DNA from 3 places in the Xenorhabdus cabanillasii genome. Region 1 is predicted to be linked to each of the others. Evidence: riboswitches for the same ligand, from Rfam matches in the RefSeq annotation. Region 1 holds a riboswitch; each other region holds the start of a gene.
What was found. Region 1 has a riboswitch for thiamine pyrophosphate ahead of thiB (thiamine ABC transporter substrate binding subunit). Riboswitches for the same ligand answer to the same signal wherever they lie in the genome.

Region 1 (7,785 bases):
CAGGACAGATTGCGCGGTGCTTTCCAGATAAGGAACACTGATCTTGATATTGCGGCTTTGACCAATACGATCCAGACGACCGATACGTTGTTCCAGCAAATCAGGGTTGAAAGGCAGATCGAACATCACGAGCTGATTAGCGAACTGGAAGTTACGACCTTCGGAACCGATTTCAGAACAGAGCAGCACTTGTGCTCCTTCTTCTTCGGAAGCGAAGTAAGCAGCGGCACGATCGCGCTCCAGCAGGGAGAGTCCTTCATGGAATACTGCACTGCGGATACCTTCACGCTCACGCAGAACCTGTTCTAATTGCAGAGCGGTTTGTGCTTTGGCACAGATCACCAGCACTTTTTCATCGCGATTTGCCAGCAGGAAGCCAAGCAACCATTCCACACGAGGGTCAAAGTTCCACCAGGTCGCGTTTTCGCCTTCAAACTCCTGATAGATCCGCTCAGGGTAGAGCATATCTTTGGCGCGTGCTTCCACCGATTTTTTAGCTCCCATAATTTCAGATACTTTAATGGCAGTCTGGTATTGGGCTGGCAATGGTAGTTTAATTTCGTGTAATTCCCGATGCGGGAAGCCTTTTACGCCACCGCGGGTATTACGGAACAGCAGGCGACTAGTACCGTGGCGATCCATCAACATAGAGATCAGTTCACGGCGGGCATCCTCACTTTCTTCATTCTGGTTGCTGTTGGTTGCTTTCAGCAGAGGCTCAATATCCTGTTCGCTAATCAGCTCCACAATCAGGTTTTGCTGGTCATTGCTCAGTGTTTCGCCGGATAGCAACAGCGTTACCGCATCAGCAACCGGGCGGTACTTTTGTTGTTCGTCGATAAAAGCCTGATAATCGTGAAAACGATTCGGATCGAGGAGACGTAAACGGGCAAAATGGCTTTCCTGCCCCAATTGCTCTGGAGTGGCGGTCAGCAGCAGTACAGATGGAATTTGCTCTGACAATTGCTCGATAACATGATATTCGCGGCTTGGTGCTTGCTCACTCCATGCCAGATGATGGGCCTCATCTACGACCATCAAATCCCAGCTTGCTTCCAGCAGATGTCCAAACCGCTGCTTGTTGCGGCGAACAAAATCCAGAGAGCAGATAACCAATTGTTCTGTTTCAAATGGATTATCGCTATCGTGCAGGGCTTCAGCATAACGGTCATCATCAAACAGGGAGAAACGCAGGTTGAAACGGCGCAACATTTCCACCAGCCATTGATGCTGGAGACTGTCTGGCACAATGATCAATACACGTTCTGCGCGGCCAGCCATCAACTGTTGATGAATAATCATCCCGGCTTCAATGGTCTTACCTAAGCCGACTTCATCTGCCAATAATACGCGGGGAGCGTGACGCTTGCCGACTTCGTTGGCAATATGTAACTGATGAGGGATCAGACTGGCACGAATACCACGCAGTCCACTCTCTGCCAGACGAAATTGTTCGCTTTGATGCTTACGGGCACGGAAGCGCAATGCAAAGCGATCCATTCGGTCAATCTGACCGGCAAACAGGCGATCTTGTGGCTTGTTAAACGTCAGCTTACTATCCAGAAGCACTTCCCGCAGGCTGACATTTTCTTCTTCAGTATCTAAACGAGTACCGACATAGATCAGCAGGCCATTCTCTTGCTGAACTTCATCGATCTTGAGTTTCCAGCCTTCGTGACTGGTCACGGTATCACCTGCATTAAACATAACACGGGTAATAGGGGAATCATTGCGTGAGTAGAGGCGGTTTTCTCCGCTGGCTGGAAAAAGCAACGTCACCATGCGCGCGTCAAGCGCCACGACTGTACCTAATCCAAGTTCGCTTTCTGTATCGCTTATCCAGCGTTGACCAAGAGTAAATGGCATAAATTTTGGCTCAGTTTTCTGTTAGATAATGTTATTTATGGTTGCAGGATGGCTGCTTTTGTTGGATATCGATTATTATTGGTTATCGATAGGGTTAGTTTTTATGACTAGTTTTTCTGACTAGTTTCAGTGACATCTTCCATCATCTTTTTCGGAAAAAATAGGTCATAAAAGAGTCATTTCCCTTCAGAGGGGCGTTATGTTAATTCAAGCTGAGCAAGTCGTCACCTGTAAAAATATCAATTAATCAAAAGACAGGTTCATTTGCCCCGACAACAGGGTTATAAAATCATCCCGAAGAAATGGCAAGATGGCATCAGCAATTGGCATAATCTCATTCAGTTTTTCCAGCAGTTGTGGGCGGCTGGCAACATACTCCAGATTGAAATCCAGTTCTCGCTTTTCACCCTATCCCCAAAATCCTCGCCTCAGGCACTTCACCATTCACCAATTTCTCTGTTGCACCATCATAACGAATTGTTCCATCCACAATCAGCAGAGAACGCGGTGCGATTTTGGCAGCATCATCAAGATTATGGGATACCATCAGTAAAGTGAGTTTTCGGTCACGACATACCAGATCCAGTAATTCCAGCATTTCATTACGCAAAGCAGGGTCAAGTGCTGAAAAAGGCTCATCCAGTAATAAAATAGGTTGCTGGCGTACTAAACAGCGGGCCAGGGCTGCGCGTTGGCGCTGCCCACCGGAAAGCTGGGCGGGCAGGCGATTCAAATATTCTGTCAGTGAGACTTGCGATGCAATTTGTTGCAGCATTTGCCGTTGTTGAGCATTTAATTTAAGACCGGGATGTAAACCCAAACCAATATTCTGCTCAATGGTTAAATGGGAAAACAGATTATTTTCCTGAAACAGCATGGATACCGGGCGTTTGGAAGGAGCTGTATTTGTATGATTTTCCTTATCTAACCAGATATCACCACTCTTCGCGAATTGAAAGCCTGCCATTAAACTTAATAATGTACTTTTACCCGCTCCGCTGGGGCCGAGAATTGCAATACGCTCGCCGGCTTCGACGTTGACGTCGAAACGCATAGCAATCTGTTCATAGGTATAAGTAACATTTTCAAGTTTAATCATGGCGTCGGCCCGGTAATCGTTCAAGAACACTAAATAAAATAAAACAGAGAAGCAGTAGCAGGAATGCGGTCACAGCACCATCTTGACTGCGATATGCCCCGATTTGTTGATAAAGGTAGAAGGGCAGGGTACGGAAATTCTCGTTTCCAAATAATGCGACAACACCAAAATCCCCGATTGACAGCACACTGGCGAAAGCCAGTGCCTGCGCTAATGGAATTCTCAGCGCTTTAAGCTCAATCCAGCGCAGGCGATGGACGCCCTGAATATTTAGAGATCGGCATAGCGGATTATAGCGTTCAGCCAGATCACGCATTGGATTATCCAGTACTTTCAAAGCATAGGGAATTGCCATCAACGCATTGGTCAGGATAATCAGCTCATAAGGGGAATCCGGCAACCCAACAGTATTATTCAGCAGAATAAAAAAGCCTGTCGCAAGGACAATACCGGGCATAGCAAGAATCAATAAGCCGCTGCTTTCCATTGCCTGTCCCCAACGGGATAAATGACGCAGGCGTAACTCACGGCTGCTCCATAACAGCATCATAGTCAGTAAAACACATAAGAAACCAGCACCTGGCGCGATAATTATGGAGGTAGTGAAAGCCTGCCACAAGGCGGGTTTACTGAGGACATCAAACGCGGCACTGTTCAAACCATCCACAATGACGGCCAGCAAAGGCGGCAGCAAAAACAGCAATGCTGTGGTGATAAGCAATCCGTCGCATAGCTTTTTCAGCCATGAATCCTGTGGATTACGCCATTGTTGTTGATGACCGTACCCCACCGAAAGAACCCCTTTGAGCTTTTGGCTCAGCAAAACCAGACCAAGACAGCAAAAGAGTTGGATCAGCGCGAGCAGAGCAGCCTGACCAAGATCGTAGTCATACTTAATAGCCTGATAAATAGCGAGTTCAATTGTAGTTGCAGAAGGGCCGCCTCCCAACGCGAGTACCGCGGCAAAACTGGCAAAGCACAGCATGAAAATCAGTGCTGCCGTTGGCAAGATCTGACGGCGCAGATAAGGCCATTCGACAAAGCGAAAATGTTGCCATTCATTCATACCAAGTTGCGCTGCGAGTTGCCGTTGTTCTACTGCGATACCTTCCAGCGACTGGAGCAGTAATCGTGTTGCCATTGGCATATTAAAGAAAATATGCGCCAACAAAATGCCTTGCAGGCCGTAGGGGGTAAAACGGTATTCAATTCCTATCCACTGGCAAAGATGAGCCAGCCAGCCAATACGCCCATAAACAGTCAGTATGCCAAACAGAGCGACTAAAACAGGAAGTACCAGCGTCATGGCGCATAGACGTAAAAAAAGCGTTCTGCCCGGAAAATGACGGCGATAGAGCGCTCTTGCCAGAAATATTGCAGGTATGACCGAGAATAAAGCAGACAAAAACGCTTGCCAGAAAGTAAAACCAATGACATGCCACAGATAGCTGTCACTCAAAAATGTCTGCCAGTGGCTTTCAGGCGCATTAAGCCATACGTTATTAAACCATGTATTATTAAACCACAGTGCCCCGAACGCTGACAGGGCAATGAGAAGCAGCAGGCCGGAGGCAATCACCCCCGGCAATAACCACCCCGCAATTAACGGCTTACAGCACTTTGCCATGTACGGATCCATTGTGTACGGTGTTTTGCCACTTCATCTGCGTTGAATTGCAGTGATTTCTCAGGCACGGGCAGCTGTTTGAAAACTTCTGGCAGGGGTATATCAATCACGGGATACATCCACTGGGTAGTCGGAATAGCTTGCTGGAATGCGGGGGAAATCATGAATTGCATGAATCTCTGTGCCAATTCAGGCTGTTTGCTGGAAGTCAACTGGGCGGCCACTTCAATTTGTAAATAGTGTCCCTCTTTGAATATAGCAGCGGCGTAATTATCTTTTTTCTCAGATATGATGTGATAGCCCGGTGATGTGGTATAACTAAGCACCATATCCCCTTCACCTTTCAGGAATAACCCATAAGCCTCACTCCAGCCTTTGGTGACAGTCAGTGTTTTTTTGGCGATTTTCTGCCACTCCTGCGCAGCATTATCACCATAGATATCCTGTATCCAGAGTAAAAAACCTAACCCCGGGGTACTGGTGCGTGGATCCTGATAAATAATCTTCCAATTCTGGTGGCTGTTAATAAGCTCTTCCATGCTTTTGGGGGGATAAGGCAAGGTCTTTTTGTTGTAAATAAAGGCAAAATAACCGTAATCGTAAGGAATAAAGGTATTGTTATTCCATGTGACAGGCAGTTTTAACTTTGTTGTATCAACACGGCCAGGAGTGAATAATCCAGTCTGTTGGGCAGCTTGGATCAGGTTATTATCTAACCCCAGGACAACATCTGCCGATGCTTTTTTGCCTTCCATTCTTATACGGTTCAGTAAAGATACACCATCTTCCAGGGCGACGAGTTTCAATTCACAATCGCATTCCGCTTCAAAAGCTTTTTTAATAACAGGACCGGGGCCCCACTCAGAAGCGAATGAATCATAAGTATAAACGGTTAAAGTGGGCTTTGCTTGTGCTGCCTGAGCGAAGGCACATGCAGAAATCAATAATGCACTTATCGCAATAAATCTCGCAATAAATCGGAAAAATAGATGTTTAAACACTTTGCTCTCCTGTAGTTATTGATAATTGTTATTAACAGTAGCTATTAACACTCATAATTAAATGAGTTATTAGCAGATTGGCAAAGGATTTGAGAAAGTACCAGATAAAATTACTATTTATATATCAATGAATAGCAACTCAAATCCCTACGCCGGTATCAGCCGGATCAGGTTCTACGGGTTTGTTCTCAGCGATGTTGCCCGCAACAATCGCACCCCGTTGAGATGACTGTATTGTAGAGACTTCGGTTGTGACTGCAAAGTCCCATGATAGAGGTTTACCGCTTGAGATGAGTGTGAAACAATTAGCTATCTTTTCAAATTCGTTTTATCGAGAGGTAGTCTGGTGATCGATGATGATGGCTACCGCCCGAATGTAGGAATTGTAATTTGTAATCGTCAAGGGCAGGTTCTATGGGCCCGCCGTTATGGGCAGCATTCCTGGCAGTTTCCTCAAGGGGGCATCAATCCGGGGGAATCACCAGAACAAGCGATGTATCGTGAGTTGTTCGAAGAAGTTGGTTTAAATCGCAAAGACGTACGGGTTCTCGCCTCCACCCGTAGCTGGTTGCGTTACAAATTACCCAAGCGTTTGGTGCGTTGGGATACAAAGCCCGTTTGTATCGGGCAAAAGCAACGCTGGTTTTTATTGCAGTTGCTTTGTAATGAAACAGATATTAATGTTCAGCGCAGTAGTACACCAGAGTTTGATGGATGGCGTTGGGTGAGTTATTGGTATCCTGTCAGGCAGGTTGTTTCGTTTAAACGAGATGTATACCGCCGTGTGATGAAAGAATTCTCTTCCATTGTGATGCCAATGCAGGAATCTACTTCACAACCCTATTCAACCTATATATATCGACGTAGAAGAAGTTAGGTAATTAATTTAGGTAATCGTTATGCTCATGCGCTTACGGGAAATTGTTGAAAAGGTTGCGATGGCAACAAATTTATCGGAAGCGCTTGAGCTATTAGTTAATGAAACCTGTTTAGCAATGAACACGGATGTTTGTTCTATTTATCTGGCAGACCATCAGCGTCGTTGCTATTACCTGATGGCTACTAAGGGGTTGAAAAAGCCGGGAAAACGCGTGATCAGCCTCTCCTTTGATGAAGGCGTTGTGGGTGAAGTCGGGCGTTTGTCGGAATTAATCAACCTTGCCGATGTGCGTGAGCATCCCAGTTTCAAATATATTCCTCAAGTAAAAGAAAAAAATCTACGGGCCTTTTTAGGGGTTCCGATTATTTATCGTCGCCAATTGCAAGGGATTTTGGTTGTTCAACAAAATGAACGCCGATTATTTGATGAAAGTGAAGAATCCTTTATGGTGACACTTGCTATGCAATTAGCTGCGATCCTTGCTCAAGCGCAGACCCGTGAGCTGTTTGGCCAGTATCGCCAGACACGTATCAAGGCACTGGCGGTTTCCGATGGCATTGTCATGGCTCAGGGATGGCAGGATTGTTCTCAACCAGCGCTCGAACTAGTATTTGCAGCATCAACACTGAATTATCAGGCTGAACGTTCTCGTCTGACCCAAGCCCTTGAACTGGCAACCGCAGAATGTCGTCGAATAAGTAAACGATTTACAGCCAGTTCACAAAAAGAAAGTGCTGCCATTTTTGATCTCTATTCCCATTTATTGAATGACCCCAAACTTAAACAGGATCTGTTTCATTCCGTTGATAACGGCTTTATCGCAGAATGGGCGGTTAAGACCGTGATTGAGAAATATGCAGGGCAATTCGCCAGCCTGCAAGATGCCTATATGCGGGAAAGAGCCTCTGATTTACGGGCACTTGGGCAACGGGTATTGTTTCATCTGGATGATTCTTTTACTGGCAACAACCAGTGGCCTGAACATTTCATTCTGGTTGCTGATGAACTCAACGCCAATTTACTGGCTGAAATACCACAGGATAAGCTGGCTGGTGTCATTGTACGGGATGGGGCAACTCACTCTCATTCCGCAATATTGGTCAGGGCAATGGGAATACCTGCGATTATGGGTGCAGACATTCAACCAGAACTACTGCATAACCGGATGTTGATTCTGGATGGTTATCGCGGAGAATTTTTTATTGAACCAGAGCCGCTGGTTGTTCAGGAATATCGCCAACTTATTGAAGAAGAGCAGGTGCTCAGCGAGTTGGCTGAAGGCGAATTGCAGCAAAAAGCACGTCTTAAGAAT
Region 2 (7,785 bases), 1.1 Mb from region 1:
GATATTTACTGTAGGTTGATATCTGGACAATTTGTTATTTAAAGTTCAGTCACTCCGGTGTTATAAACATTATGTAATCATCTGACATATTGCTAGAATAGCTGGAGTTTAAAAGTTGAAGTATGAGTGTTTTAATTGAACAATATTTAATAAAGGCTAAACAAAACGTAAACTAGCCAAATTTGGAGTAATCATATTTTACTTTCAGGCATTAACATAAAATTAGCTATCATTTTATTGCTTCTTCAATTTATTTTAAAAGTTATAACTCTCTAGAGTACCTCTTAATAGGTGTAGAAAACAGAATTATATATTAAATAAGTAAAAATCATTTCATTAAGTTAATGTTTTATTTTTCTGCTAATTCATGTGGTTATGTAATATAAATGCTTTCGGACAATATTAAATCAGAATAGATATTAAGAATTTAAAATATGTGCGTTAGCTCGTGCACCTGAAAAAAATGGCTTGCGATTATATAAAGAGTATGTAATAAAACACCTGGGTAAACGAAGTACTGTTTCTGTTAATGAATAGCAGCAACGAATACTGGTTTGTTTCTTTTTATGTCAATCGGCGAATAAAGTGATTCAAAGGAAATTTTTGAAATGGCAAAAATCACTGGTACTGTGAAGTGGTTCAACGAGTCTAAAGGTTTTGGTTTTATTACTCCAGCTGATGGCAGCAAAGATGTATTTGTACATTTTTCTGCAATTATGAAAGATGGATTTAAAACATTGTCTGAAGGCCAACAAGTTGAGTTTGAAATTCAGGATGGCCCTAAAGGTCCAGCCGCTGCAAATGTCACGACTTTATAGTAAGAAGTAGTAACAAATTTATTTTAGCTGGTATGTTGGTGGCTGGCTGAATATATCTATCGTTAACCTTTTCCATTCATTAACGATAACGTATTGCAAATATCACTCTATTGGGATACTAATAGAGTGATTTTTATTTTGGCTCGGGGCGTTCTTAAATGAACTGAGAAGTACCCGTATTACCTGATCTGGATAATGCCAGCGTAGGGAAGTCTTGGTATCTCTGGTTTGATATCCGCTTTTCTTGGGCTGGTGGCAGGAACTACCATCATGAGAATTAATTCATTGACCATTGCAGGAACCGATCCTAGCGGTGGTGCCGGCATTCAAGCTGATCTAAAAACATTTTCTGCACTTGGCGTATATGGAACGACTGTAATAACAGCTCTTGTTGCGCAAAATACAACAGGAGTGCAGACAGTTTACAATATTGAACCCTGCTTTATTTCTGCTCAACTTGAATCTGTACTTTCAGATGTCAGAATAGATAGTGTTAAGATCGGCATGTTGTCTAATTCTGCCAACGTTCATGTCGTTTCAGAAGTTTTCCACCGTTATCCGGTTCCTTATATCGTGTTAGATACCGTTATGCTGGCAAAGAGCGGTGATCCTTTATTATCGCAGGAAGCGGTAAAAGCGATGACGGAATTATTGTTGCCAACTGTCTCTTTGATTACACCAAATTTACCCGAAGCCGCAACATTATTGAAATGCTCTCTTGCTGAAACAGAAGCTGAAATGTTGCGACAAGGACGCGAGCTATTATCAATGGGATGCCAGGCTGTTTTATTAAAAGGAGGGCATTTGGACAATGGAGAAAGTCCGGATTGGTTGTTTACGTCTGAAGGGGAGTGGCGTTTTACGGCACCCAGAGTTAATACACGCCATACACACGGAACTGGTTGTACGTTGTCGGCTGCTCTTACAGCACTGCGGCCGCGTTATGCCGATTGGCAGAGTACAATACCCGTGGCAAAGGCCTATTTGCAGAATGCTTTAATGCAGGCAGATACGCTAAATGTCGGGAAAGGAATAGGGCCTGTGCATCATTTTCATCAGTGGTGGTAAGAAATAGCCGTAGGAATTATCACAATAATATCGTGGTAGTGTGATTCAAAATGGGGATATGAAATCCCCATTTCTAATACAGTAAATTAAGCAAATTCTATCAGGCGATGGTGACGCTCTTGTCAAGATAGACATCCTGAACAGAATGGATCAGTGAAACGCCTTCTTTCATTGATTTCTTAAATGCCTTGCGTCCCAGGATCAGTCCCATACCTCCGGCACGTTTGTTGATGACTGCGGTACGCACAGAATCACTCAGATCATTCACCCCCGAAGCTCCGCCAGAATTGATCAGGCCTGCACGTCCCATATAGCAGTTGGCGAGTTGATAGCGAACCAAGTCGATAGGGTGATCTGTTGTTAGATCAGTGTAGACACGTTTATCTGTGTGCCCGAAACTGATTGCGGTATATCCGCCATTGGTTTCTGCCATTTTTTGTTTAACGATATCTGCGCCGATAGTCGCTGCCAGATGGTTTGCCTGACCAGTTAAGTCGGCACTTGTATGGTAATCAACGCCATCTTTTTTGAAAGCTGAATTGCGTAAATAAGCCCACAGCACAGTTACCATACCTAATTCATGCGCTCGTTCGAAAGCGGCAGAAATTTCCTCTATCTGGCGGCGTGATTCGGGAGAGCCGTAATAAATCGTAGCACCAACTGCAACTGCCCCCATATTAAACGCTTGCTCAACGCTGGCATACAAGGTTTGGTCATATTGAGCTGGATAGGTCAGCGTCTCGTTGTGATTAAGTTTCACCAAAAACGGAATCTTATGGGCATAGCGGCGGGAGACAGATGCCAGAACACCATAAGTTGAGGCAACACAGTTACATCCTGCTTCGATTGCTAATTCAACAATATTTTTAGGATCAAAATAGAGTGGGTTGGTTGCAAAAGAAGCACTTGCCGAGTGTTCAACACCTTGATCGACTGGCAAAATTGAAAGATAGCCAGTTCCAGCCAGGCGCCCGTGATTAAACAAAGTTTGCATTGAGCGCAACACAGAGTTTGGCCGATTATTTTCAACCATTACACGATCGACAAAATCTGTGCCTGGGAGGTAAAGATTTTCATGTGAAATGGTATTGCATTGATGTTGCAATAAACTTTCTGCGTCTTTTCCTAACAACTTCACTATATCAGTCATGTTTAACTCCAGTTTGCAAAAGGCGCTACTGATTGTTGTTTATATTTGTACTGAGTACAAGATAAGCAGAGAGGGAAACTGTAGTGGATCGCTTCAGTCGAAGCTATTTTTTACAGTTAATGCTATGTTTATTAAAATTTCACTATTCCATACCCGTTATGCAGGTGTGTGCAATGAAATAATGTTGGGGCAATCTGTTGTGAATAAGTATTTCAGCGCGTTTTTGGATCTGCCAATCGAAAATATATTTCTCTAAAAATGCCTTCAGTAATTTGAATAATATTTATCTGAGATGGTTTTTTTATTTACAATTAATTTTGTTATTAAATATGCGTCAATTTTGGCAAAAAGAAATCCAATAATTATTAATTTAATCAATGATTGCTGATGTTTGATGTTATGGTTAATTGTTTGAATTTAAATCATTTTATATAAAAGAAAAAGGCTAGCCCAAGGGAGATTGAGCTAGCCAAGGAGGTGGTTCCTAGTCTTACAGTGAAACTTTTTTAGTTCTTCATTTTTCAGAGCTGATAATACGAGAAATAAAATAGTATTGATGTGATCTGTTTCTAAAAAAATGGAACTATTTCTTTAAAATCCATGCCAGATTATTTTAAAAGATCCGTTTTCACATGCGGTGCTCTGGTATTACCTCCTTTTAAATTGCGGATCAGCAGAGCATAATTCAGTTCAATTTCTACAGGAACAGGCAGATAAACGATGTGACCATCCCCCGGCGCGACTTCGATGGGCTGGCCTTTTTTGTTTGTCATTGATGTCAGCATAAAGTTGATATTGCCCGCTGGGGTCATAACCTCAAGGCTGTCACCAACGAAAAATTTGTTTTTTACTGCCACCTCTGCCAGACCATTGACCCGGTTGCCGGTAAATTCTCCGACAAATTGCTGTGTGTCTGATACTGAATAACCATATTCATAAGTCTGGTAAGCATCGTGAGTATGACGGCGCAAAAAGCCTTCTGTATAACCTCGATGTGCCAAACCTTCCAGTGTGCTCATCAATGTAGGATCGAAAGGTTTTCCAGCCACTGCATCATCAATGGCACGGCGATATACCTGAGCAGTTCGGGCACAATAGTAGAAAGATTTTGTGCGGCCTTCTATTTTCAATGAATGAACGCCCATTTTGGTCAGTCGTTCTACATGCTCAATTGCACGTAAGTCCTTAGAGTTCATAATATAGGTGCCATGTTCATCTTCAAATGCACTCATATACTCACCGGGACGTCTGGCTTCTTCGATCATGAATACTTTGTCTGTCGGGGCACCTTCTCCCAGAGTTGGCTCAACATTTTTAACCGGAATATTTTTAACCATAATAGGATCATGGATATGGACGATATTTCCGACTTCATCTTCTTTTCCTTCCTGCACATTATATTCCCAGCGGCAGGCGTTGGTGCAGGTGCCCTGATTGGGATCACGTTTGTTGATATAGCCTGATAACAGACAACGTCCAGAGTAGGCCATACAGAGTGCGCCATGAACAAAAACTTCAAGCTCCATTGCAGGAACCTGTTGACGGATTTCGGCAATTTCTTCCAGTGAAAGCTCACGGGAGAGAATAACTCGTGTTAATCCCATTTGTTTCCAGAACTTCACCGTCGCCCAGTTAACGGCATTCGCTTGTACGGAAAGGTGAATATCTATCTCAGGGAAGGCTTCACGTACCATCATAATTAAGCCGGGATCGGACATAATCAGTGCATCAGGCCCCATTTCAATGACAGGTTTTAAATCGCGAATAAAGGTTTTTAGTTTTGCATTATGCGGTGCGATATTAACTACAACATAAAAACGCTTGCCCAATGCATGTGCCTCTTTAATTCCTTGAGCCAGTGTTTCATGATTAAATTCGTTGTTACGAACACGAAGGCTGTAACGGGGCTGACCGGCATAAATGGCATCCGCGCCATAGGCAAAAGCATAGCGCATGTTTTTCAAGGAGCCGGCGGGAGAAAGTAGTTCTGGAGTAAACATATTGTTAACGTTCTCAGTCTGAGTTCAAATCAGACCTCACCCTATCTGTTTATCATTACTAAGGGTAAGGTTAAAGGAGAAGGATTTTAGCGCTTATTCTGCTGATGACACAAACTTATTGTGGAGATGGGGAAACAGAAATGGGGAAAGAAGCAGAAACGCGCCGGTAACGGCGCAGTTAATTAATTACGTTTGGTCAAATCCCGCACTTTATCTGTTGCCCCGATCTTCATGACAGACTGTATGCCTTTCTTCATCGCGGTTTCATTACCGTAAGATTCACTGATTCCAATAATCTGGTGATTTCTTGCCTTTAAGACAAAATAGCTTTTGCCAGACTTATTCTTTCTTACTTCATGACGAGTTTTGTCCGGAGAGTTGACCTGTACCGAGTAGATACCTTTATTAGCAGCAGCTTTAGTGGTGTACATTTCACTGCTGAGAATAATGTCACCGTTTGCTGCTACCAGATTGAAATAAAATTGCCCGTTCTTTGCTTTCTTAAGATCATAGTGCCCAGTAGCCATAAGAAATTCTCCTGATTGGGTAATTATCAGCTTAAGTTTAGCTTGAAATTTATTCAGGTGGATTTTTTTTAACAAAAATTAGGTAGTCACATCAGACGGCAAATTTCGGCTTCCCAGCGGTATCCCAGGCCATAAATTGAGCGAATAAAAGATTTATCTTCGTCTAATTGTTCTAATTTTCTGCGTAAGTTTTTGATATGGCTATCGATAGTACGATCATTAACAATACGATGATCGTTATAGAGATTATTCAGTAGCTGATCACGGGAAAAGACCCGCCCAGGCTGGCTGGATATTATCTTAAGTAACCGGAATTCAACCGGTGTCAGATCCAGAACCCGTTCAAGATAGCGAGCTTGAAAATGATTTTCATCAATTGTCAGAGCTCCTTGTTCGCTAATGATATCTTGTGGGCGATAACAGCGACGTAAAATCGTTTTCACTCTGGCAACTATTTCTCGTGGGCTATAAGGCTTACAAACATAATCATCCGCACCGATTTCCAGCCCTAACAGGCGGTCAATCTCCTCTGTTTTGGCTGTCATCATGATGATGGGAATATCAGAAAATTTGCGGATTTCCCTACAGACTGACAAACCATCAAGCCCGGGCAGCATAAGATCGAGCAGGATGATATCGGGTTGGTGTCGCTGGACATGAGCAATCACTTCATCACCACGTACCAACCATTGTGTTTGATAATTTGCAGTTTGTAGATAATCAACAAGTAACTGCCCCAGTTTGGGTTCATCTTCCACGATCAGAACGGTATATTGTGCACTCATTATTCTTATATTCAGTGTTTTATATTCAGCGTCTTATGTTCGGAAAATTTGGTCAGAGGTAATTCTACGTGAATTTTAAGACCACCTAAAGGTGATATTTCTGCTTGGATAAGACCATTATGTGCTTCAATGATGTTATAACAGATCGACAGACCTAAACCCGAACCACCGCTGGCACGGTTGCGGGAAGATTCGCAGCGATAGAACCGTTCAAAAATACGTTGGCATTGCTCAGCAGTCAAACCGGGAGCACTATCCTGCCAGTTCAGTACCCATTTTTGCTGATCTATATGTCCGCAAATAACTACTTTTCCGTAATCAGCGGTATAACGTAGGCTATTTTCCAGTAAATTCTGAAATAACTGTGTTAATCGCTTGGGATCGGCAAACAACACGGTGTTTTCTGGTAAATGTAGTTCCGGCGTAATCTGTTTATCAGCAAAACGTCCCTGATAAGCAGCCACAACTATTTTCAGTAGTTCATCGACATTCATTAGCTCTTTCCGGTAAGCCAGAGAGCCTCGATCTGACAGGGACAACAAATGCAAATCATCCACTAGTTTTGTCAGGATAGTAACTTCGGTCAGTAAGGAATGGATAGTTGCTTGTGTCGGTTGTCGAACACCATCTTGCAAAGCTTCCAGCTCACCACGCAGAATAGCGAGTGGAGTACGTAATTCGTGAGAGATATCTGCCATGTGATCCTGACGCATCTGTTCATTTTTTTCTAATGTACAAGCTAGAAGATTAAAATCCGATGCCAGCTGGCCAATCTCATCTTTGCTGGATACTGCTACACGAATACTAAAATCACCGGAAGCCAGTTTATGTGTTCCTTCGACCAGTCGTTTAACAGGTTTCAGAAATCCACGGGATAAGAAGAAAGTTGCTATCAAAGCCAACATAGTGGAAAAGCCGGCGATAATCCAACTGGTCACTTGTTGCTGGCTGGCGAAACTGATATCGGCCTGACGGGTAATTTTGTCAGAGGCACTGACAATTACCCAACCAACAACTTCATTTTGATAAATCACAGGCTTGCGATAAGTTTCTTCAGACATATTATCTGCATGGCCCACCAAACGATTCATATGGCGATCAACAACCCAGAACTGAGTACGCCAGTCATGGGGGGATGGCCCCTGATGATTGTTACTGCTCTGCTCAATATCACGGATAATCTGAAAAATAACGCGATCATTTTTGGTCAGGAAATCCCAATGACCGTATTGCTGGTACTGCTCTGTCAATGCTTCTGCCAGCATGTTGGCACGCATTTGGCTATTTTGTTTGATATAACCAATGAATCCATATTGGAAACTGAGGCGAATCCCCCAGTGCATTGTTACTAGTACCAGCATACAGGTAGCAAAAATTGCCAGAAATAATTTTCCGCTGATCCCTGCTTTCATCCTGAATTTCACGATGGCTTGATTC
Region 3 (7,785 bases), 150 kb from region 1:
ATAAAGCAGGTGAATGTGACCGGTGAGGCTAATCAACAACAATACAAGAAGAACAAAAATCCTTTCTTCTCCCCAAGTGTACTACCGTTCCAGGCTCCTCCGTTCAATAAGATAAAAGAAACAGACTATGCACCCGCGATTGCTGCCGGTATTAAACAGAAACTGAAGGAGGTAGAGAAGATCGCCAATAATCCCGCCCCCCCTGATTTTAAAAATACATTTGTCGCGCTGGAGAAATCGGGCGCAATGTTGACACGGGTGATGAACGTATTTGGGGCGATGACATCGGCTAATACCACTAACGGGCTGCAAAAACTGAATGAGGAAACTTCACCAAAGCTGGCGGCGATGAATGATGAAATTATGCTGAACAGTAGACTGTTCAACCGTATCAAAGCCATTTACCAGCAGCGCGGGACGTTGAATCTGGATCCAGAATCGCGTCGATTGGTGGAAGTGACTTATCAAAATTTCGAGTTAGCGGGAGCCAACTTGTCTGATGCGGATAAAGCAAAGTTAAAGGCTTTGAATCAGGAAGCAGCAACACTCAGTACCCAGTTTACCAACAAACTGCTGGCGGCAACCAAAAATGGTGCGCTGGCGATTCAAGATAAAGCCAGGCTGGACGGGCTGTCCGATGGCGAAATTGCCGCGGCTGCGCAGGCCGCCAGTGAGCGTAAGCTAGACAAACAATGGCTGTTGGTATTGCAAAACACCACCCAACAGCCGAGTCTGCAAAACCTGAAAGATCGCGATACGCGTAAAGCGTTATTTGAGGCATCGTGGACCCGAGCTGAAAAAGGTGACGATAATGATACGCGTCAAACTCTGGCCCGGTTAGCGAAGATCCGTGCTGAGCAAGCTAAGCTGCTGGGCTTCCCGGATTATGCATCGTGGAAACTGCAAAATCAGATGGCCAAAACGCCTAAAACCGCATTGAAATTTTTGCGTGATATTGTACCTGCGGCCACCGCACGCGCTGAGCGCGAAGCCAAAGACATTCAGGCGGTGATTGACCAACAAAAAGGGGGCTTCAAGCTGGAAGCCTGGGACTGGCCGTTTTATGCCGAACAGGTACGCAAAGCAAAATATGATTTGGATGAATCACAGATTAAGCCGTATTTCGAACTGAATAACGTTCTGAATAATGGCGTGTTCTATGCCGCCAATCTGCTGTATGGCATTACCTTTAAGGAGCGCAAAGACATCCCGGTTTATCAGCCCGACGTCCGCGTGTATGAAGTTTTCGATAAAGACAGAAAGCCGTTGGCGTTGTTTTATACCGATTACTTTAAGCGCGACAACAAAAATGGTGGAGCCTGGATGAATAATTTTGTCGATCAGTCAAAGCTCATCGGAACCAAGCCGGTGATTTACAACGTCGCCAACTTTACTAAACCTGCGCCGGGCCAACCAGCACTGTTGTCGTATGATGACGTGATCACAATATTCCATGAGTTTGGGCACACCTTGCATGGTATGTTTGCCGATGAGAAATATCCGAGCTTGTCCGGTACAAATACCGCCCGTGATTTTGTGGAATTTCCATCACAATTTAACGAGTATTGGGCGCGCGATCCAAAGGTGTTTGCCCATTATGCCAAGCATTACCAGACCGGAGAAGCAATGCCACAAGCATTGGTAGATAAGATCAATAAGGCTGACAAATTCAACAAAGGTTATAGCATGACCGAGCTGCTGTCAGCCGCATTGTTGGATATGCACTGGCATATGCTGACCGCTGCTCAGCCACAACAGGACGTGGATAAGTTTGAAGCCGAGTCTCTGCAACAAGACAACATCTATCTCAGCTACGTACCGCCGCGCTATCGTTCCAGCTACTTCAAGCATATTTGGGGCGGCGGTTATGCTGCCGGTTATTATGCTTATCTGTGGACAGAAATGCTGGCAGACGATGCTTTTGCCTGGTTTACCGAACACGGAGGTCTGACGGCAGAGAATGGCCAACTTTTCCGCGATAAGGTGTTGTCACGTGGTAATAGTGAAGACTTGGAAAAACTGTATATCAACTGGCGCGGTAAGCCACCGAGTATTAAGCATATGCTGAAAAACCGAGGCCTGGAGGAACAAAAACAATAAGGTGTATTATTAGCTAACACGCCGTCAATCTTCGCCCAATGTGAGGGTGTCGCAAAAGTCTCGTGTTATCCGTTAAGATCTGCGTACTTCCTTTAAACGCAGATCTTTTATAACTTTATTTACTCGAAAACTGGAACCTTCTATCTCACACCAAACGGCAGTTTGTCAAAGCTCAGCGCTTACCTGCATTGGTACGGTTTTGACTCATCACTGTTGACGACATAATGCAACCGTCTCCTCAATCAAACGGCGGGCAATCGTGTCAGACTTAGGGATCAAAGGAAGGTTATCATAACGATACCAATCTGCACTGATAAGCTCGACAGGGTCATGTTCAATTTCACCGCTATCATAATCCGCCAGAAATCCCACCATCAATGAATTTGGGAGAGGCCATGGCTGAGAAGCAACATAACGCAAGTTACGGATTTTTATCCCGCTCTCTTCCATTACTTCACGATGCACAGCTTCTTCCAGTGTTTCCCCCACTTCAACAAATCCGGCAAGTACCGTATGGATACCGTTACGATGACGCCGATGCTGTGCCAGCAGAATGTGATCATCGCGACGAATGCCGACAATAATGCAAGGCGCAATTTGCGGATAATAATGTTCATCACAGTGCTGGCACAGGCAAGCCCATTCATGCTGACTCTGTTGCATTTCTTGGCCACAGTAACCACAATAATGATGTGAACGATAGAACTCAGCCAATTGGATTCCGCGTCCTGCCAGTTGAAATAACCTGAGATCTTGCTCTGCAATCCGACGAGGAGAAGACATATCTGCTTCCATCTTATGGCGTATCAACCAAACAGTTTCTCCCGACCATTCACCGATAACGTAAGCCACATAACCTTGCAATGACCACTGACTGGCTGTTCCTGATGGCAATTCCCCTTGTGGTAGCCAAACTCTGTTTTCAAGGCTGACAATCCACCAGCCTCGTTCTGTGCCTGTTAATTTCTTTTGCATCATCGGTTCCATCATTTGTTGCATCGGATGTTGTGTCATAGCCACATTGAAATGTTAATTAAATGTTATTAAATCTTGGTATAAGTACAGCATACTCCTCATCGTATTCTGTCTGCAATCTGTTATATTAATTACGTTTCTGAATACCCATTTAATGCAAATAAAGTGTTTGATTTTCTTTCAATCAATAATATGCAGGTATCAATAAGTATCCTAAATTAAGGAATAACAACTATGTCACAACAGGTTGCCGTATTTGATCTGGATGATACCCTGATTTGCGGGGATTCCAGCCAGCTCTGGACTCGTTATTTATGGGAAAAAGGCATCATTACTGATCCGCGCTTTATAGAGGCAGACCAGAAAATGATATCGGATTACTGTGCAGGAAAGCTGAATATGCAAGAGTATCTGGCGACCAACTTACAGGCAATCAGCCAAATTCCTCATGAGCAAATAGATATCTGGCTGACCGATTTTGTGGAAACCAAAATCAAACCTGTCTTCTATCCTGCCGCCAGAAAACAATTAGATATCTACCACCATCAAAACATTCCTGTCATCATCATTTCTGCTACCGTTTCTTTTGTAGTTAAGAAAATCGCTGCTGCATTTGGAGTACAAACAGCAATGGGGATTGATATGGTAATGGAAGATGGTTGTTATACCGGAGACATTCAGGGTATCCCTACCTTCCGGGAAGGAAAAGTTGTCCGTTTACAACAATGGCTGGCAGAGCAGAATTTATCGCCACAACATATCTATTTTTATACAGACTCTGCGAATGACTTACCGATGTGCCGATTTGCCAGCGAAGTCTTTACTGTCAATCCAGATATACAATTACGGGCGGCAGCAAAAGCTCATGGCTGGAAACAATTGAATTGGGCTTTATAGTCAAGTAATTAACCCCAGGAAGCCAGTCTCACACGAAATGTTCTGGTTTAGTTCTGGTTTCAGCTTAACGCTTTCTGGTTGCAGTTTTCAGAATCCCCTTTATACTCTGGGTGTTTTCTTGTCGGAGTGCCTAGCGTTCACCCTATATCACCACGGTGGACACAGGCTGAGACCGTTTATTCGGGATCCGCAGAACCTGATCGGGCTAATACCCGCGAAGGGAACAAGAGTAATCACCCCGCTGATATGTTCTTCTTCTTGTGGTACAGATAAGTTGTTGTGCAAACAAATCTGTTCAGATGACGTAATTCAGCAATCAACCATTACTCCCTGCGAGCTCCAGACAAGCAATTTTCTCAACTTAAGCCCTATCTGAGCGTCATGTTTATTTGCGCAATGAGACAGGCGATAACACAGTCAGGAATTTGCTATGTCTAATGCGATTACCAACAACAGCGTTACCTCTACCGCTGATATTATCCCTGCAACCAATATCTCACCTAAAGCCCATCCAGCACGGCCACGTAAAGCCCAACGAGATGCAGCACAGGAATTTATCAGTTCGATTCAAGGTGTGACATTTCCCAATTCAAACCGTATTTATCTGGCAGGATCACGCGAAGATATTCAGGTTCCTATGCGGGAAATCCAGTTATCCCCCACACTGATTGGCGGAACGAAAGAGGAGCCTCAATTTGAGGAAAACGAACCCATACCTGTTTATGACACTTCCGGCCCTTATGGTGATCCTGAAGCCATACTGAATGTACAAACTGGTTTGCAGAAGATCCGCCAACCGTGGATTGAAGAGCGCAATGATACTGAACCTGTCGCAATCCTCAGTTCTGATTTTACTCAACAGCGTCTTGCAGATGCCGGACTGGATCACCTGCGCTTCAAACATCGTTCCCATCCATTAAAAGCCAAACAAGGCAGGCGCGTGACTCAATTGCACTATGCACGCCAAGATATCATTACACCGGAAATGGAATTTATCGCACTGCGTGAAAATATGGGGCGTGAACGTATCCGTGGTGAAATTCTGCTCCAACAACATGCAGGGCAAAGTTTCGGAGCAAATTTACCGGATAACATCACGCCTGAATTTGTCCGTCAGGAAGTGGCATCCGGCCGTGCGATTATTCCTGCTAACATTAATCATCCAGAATCTGAGCCAATGATTATCGGACGTAATTTTCTGGTGAAAGTTAATGCCAATATCGGTAATTCCTCCGTCACTTCCTCTATCGAAGAAGAAGTTGAAAAATTGATTTGGTCTACCCGCTGGGGTGCTGACACTGTGATGGATCTCTCCACCGGACGCTACATCCACGAAACCCGTGAATGGATACTACGTAACAGCCCAGTCCCCATCGGCACAGTTCCTATTTATCAGGCACTGGAAAAAGTCAATGGCATCGCGGAAAACCTGACATGGGAAATGTTCCGCGATACGTTACTGGAGCAGGCCGAACAAGGTGTGGATTATTTCACCATCCATGCGGGAGTGTTGCTGCGTTACGTTCCTATGACCGCCAAGCGCCTGACAGGCATTGTTTCCCGTGGTGGTTCAATTATGGCGAAATGGTGCCTTTCCCATCATCAGGAAAACTTTCTCTATACTCATTTTCGTGAAATTTGTGAAATCTGTGCGGCCTACGACGTTTCCCTCTCTTTGGGGGACGGGTTGCGCCCCGGCTCCATTCAGGATGCTAATGATGAAGCACAATTTGCCGAACTGCATACCCTCGGTGAGCTGACCAAAATTGCCTGGGAATATGATGTTCAGGTGATGATAGAAGGGCCGGGGCATATTCCGATGCAGTTAATTCGCCGCAATATGACAGAAGAACTGGAGCATTGCCACGAAGCGCCATTCTATACCCTGGGGCCACTGACAACTGATATCGCGCCGGGTTATGACCATTTCACCTCCGGTATTGGCGCTGCAATGATCGGTTGGCTCGGCTGTGCCATGCTGTGTTATGTCACTCCCAAAGAGCATCTCGGCCTGCCAAACAAAGAGGATGTGAAGCAGGGGCTGATCACCTACAAAATCGCCGCTCATGCGGCAGATCTTGCTAAAGGTCATCCCGGTGCACAAATCCGCGATAACGCCATGTCAAAAGCCCGTTTTGAATTCCGCTGGGAAGATCAATTTAATCTGGCGCTTGATCCTGAAACTGCCCGCGCTTATCACGATGAAACCTTACCACAAGAATCCGGTAAAGTTGCTCACTTCTGCTCAATGTGTGGGCCAAAATTCTGTTCAATGAAGATCACGCAGGATGTGCGAGATTATGCCGCAAAACTGGAGCAAGAAGCTGGCATGGAACAGATGTCCGAAGAATTCCGTGTTCATGGCAGTGAACTGTATCACCGTACCGAGGATATCAACGATGTCAAATCAGCTTAAAACGATATCCTTTGCTCCAACTGAACACCGGTTAGGGCTATATCCCGTTGTGGATTCCCTGATGTGGATTGGGCGATTACTGGAAGCGGGTGTCAGAACCCTGCAATTGCGCATCAAAGATATGTCCGAAGAGCAAGTGGAGGACGATATCCGGCAGGCCATTACACTGGGGAATCAATACAGCGCTCGTCTGTTCATCAACGATTACTGGCGTCTGGCAATCAAACACCGTGCCTATGGTGTACATCTGGGACAGGAAGATTTGGATATCACCGATCTTCAGGCCATCCAACAGGCCGGACTTCGTCTGGGTATTTCCACCCATAACGAACAGGAATTAGCACGGGCAAAAGCTCTGCGCCCATCTTATATCGCACTGGGACATATTTTCCCGACCACGACCAAAGAGATGCCATCATCGCCACAGGGGCTTATCGCACTGAAACATCAGGTGGAGATCACGCCAGAATTTCCTACCGTTGCCATCGGCGGTATCTCACTGGAGCGTGTACCGGATGTGGTCGCAACAGGTGTCGGGGGTGTGGCGCTGGTCAGTGCCATCACTAAAGCCAAAGACTGGCGACAGGCAACATCCAGATTGCTTCATTTAGTTGAAGGAATCATGGTTGAAGGGATCGTTGAGAGAAATGATCGGAGGCTCCTATGTTAAACGATCAGGAATTTATGCGGTACAGCCGCCAATTGTTACTGGAAGACATCGGCCCTGACGGACAGGAAAAATTAAAAGCAAACAAAATATTAATTGTTGGAGTCGGAGGATTAGGCTCCCCCGCAGCACTTTATCTCGCCGCAGCAGGCGTGGGACACCTCTATCTTGCAGATGATGACAAATTACATATCTCTAACCTGCAACGCCAAATCCTCTATCGCACGGCAGATATTTCCGCCGGAAAAGCGGCTCTGGCGGCAGAGCAATTGGCCGATTTAAATCCCCTTGTCAATCTTACCGTTATTAGTAAACGCCAAAATAAAACGTCACTGACAAACCTTGTCCGGCAAATCGACCTGATATTGGATTGCAGCGATAACATGGCAACCCGGCATGCAATTAATGCTGCCTGTGTTGAGACCAATACCGCTCTTATCAGTGGCAGTGCTGTGGGGTTCAGCGGGCAACTTATGGTGTTTGAACCCCCTTACCAACATGGCTGTTATGCCTGCCTCTATCCCGATCAGGAAGAGCCGCAACGTAATTGTCGGACTGCTGGTGTTCTGGGGCCAGTCGTCGGTGTTATCGGCACACTGCAAGCGCTGGAAGCAATCAAAATGCTGGCCGGTCTCTCTTCTCATCTGAGTGGAAAACTACGGCTGTTTGATGGCAGGCAACAAAGCTGGAGCACATTACAGCTGACTGCATCACCGCAATGCCCAATCTG

Region 2: it holds a riboswitch for thiamine pyrophosphate, as region 1 does, so the genes downstream of both, thiD (bifunctional hydroxymethylpyrimidine kinase/phosphomethylpyrimidine kinase) here and thiB (thiamine ABC transporter substrate binding subunit) in region 1, are expected to answer to the same signal.
Region 3: it holds a riboswitch for thiamine pyrophosphate, as region 1 does, so the genes downstream of both, thiC (phosphomethylpyrimidine synthase ThiC) here and thiB (thiamine ABC transporter substrate binding subunit) in region 1, are expected to answer to the same signal.

What each region holds. Positions count from the first base shown of each region.
Region 1 covers NZ_QTUB01000001.1:1,712,301-1,720,085, forward strand. Annotated here, with positions in the region: gene rapA (RNA polymerase-associated protein RapA) at 1-1,866, opposite strand, end outside; gene thiQ (thiamine ABC transporter ATP-binding protein ThiQ) at 2,270-2,965, opposite strand; gene thiP (thiamine/thiamine pyrophosphate ABC transporter permease ThiP) at 2,958-4,592, opposite strand; gene thiB (thiamine ABC transporter substrate binding subunit) at 4,568-5,593, opposite strand; TPP riboswitch at 5,720-5,823, opposite strand; gene rppH (RNA pyrophosphohydrolase) at 5,940-6,470, shown strand; gene ptsP (phosphoenolpyruvate--protein phosphotransferase) at 6,493-7,785, shown strand, end outside.
Region 2 covers NZ_QTUB01000001.1:2,798,400-2,806,184, forward strand. Annotated here, with positions in the region: gene cspE (transcription antiterminator/RNA stability regulator CspE) at 609-818, shown strand; TPP riboswitch at 953-1,045, shown strand; gene thiD (bifunctional hydroxymethylpyrimidine kinase/phosphomethylpyrimidine kinase) at 1,086-1,886, shown strand; gene fbaB (class I fructose-bisphosphate aldolase) at 1,987-3,036, opposite strand; gene trhP (prephenate-dependent tRNA uridine(34) hydroxylase TrhP) at 3,645-5,036, opposite strand; gene BDD26_RS13145 (YegP family protein) at 5,219-5,563, opposite strand; gene baeR (envelope stress response regulator BaeR) at 5,650-6,348, opposite strand; gene baeS (envelope stress sensor histidine kinase BaeS) at 6,360-7,760, opposite strand; gene mdtC (multidrug efflux RND transporter permease subunit MdtC) at 7,769-7,785, opposite strand, start outside.
Region 3 covers NZ_QTUB01000001.1:1,561,644-1,569,428, reverse strand. Annotated here, with positions in the region: gene dcp (peptidyl-dipeptidase Dcp) at 1-2,100, shown strand, start outside; gene nudC (NAD(+) diphosphatase) at 2,308-3,078, opposite strand; gene BDD26_RS07525 (HAD family hydrolase) at 3,310-3,972, shown strand; TPP riboswitch at 4,085-4,212, shown strand; gene thiC (phosphomethylpyrimidine synthase ThiC) at 4,403-6,388, shown strand; gene thiE (thiamine phosphate synthase) at 6,372-7,058, shown strand; gene BDD26_RS07510 (HesA/MoeB/ThiF family protein) at 7,052-7,785, shown strand, end outside.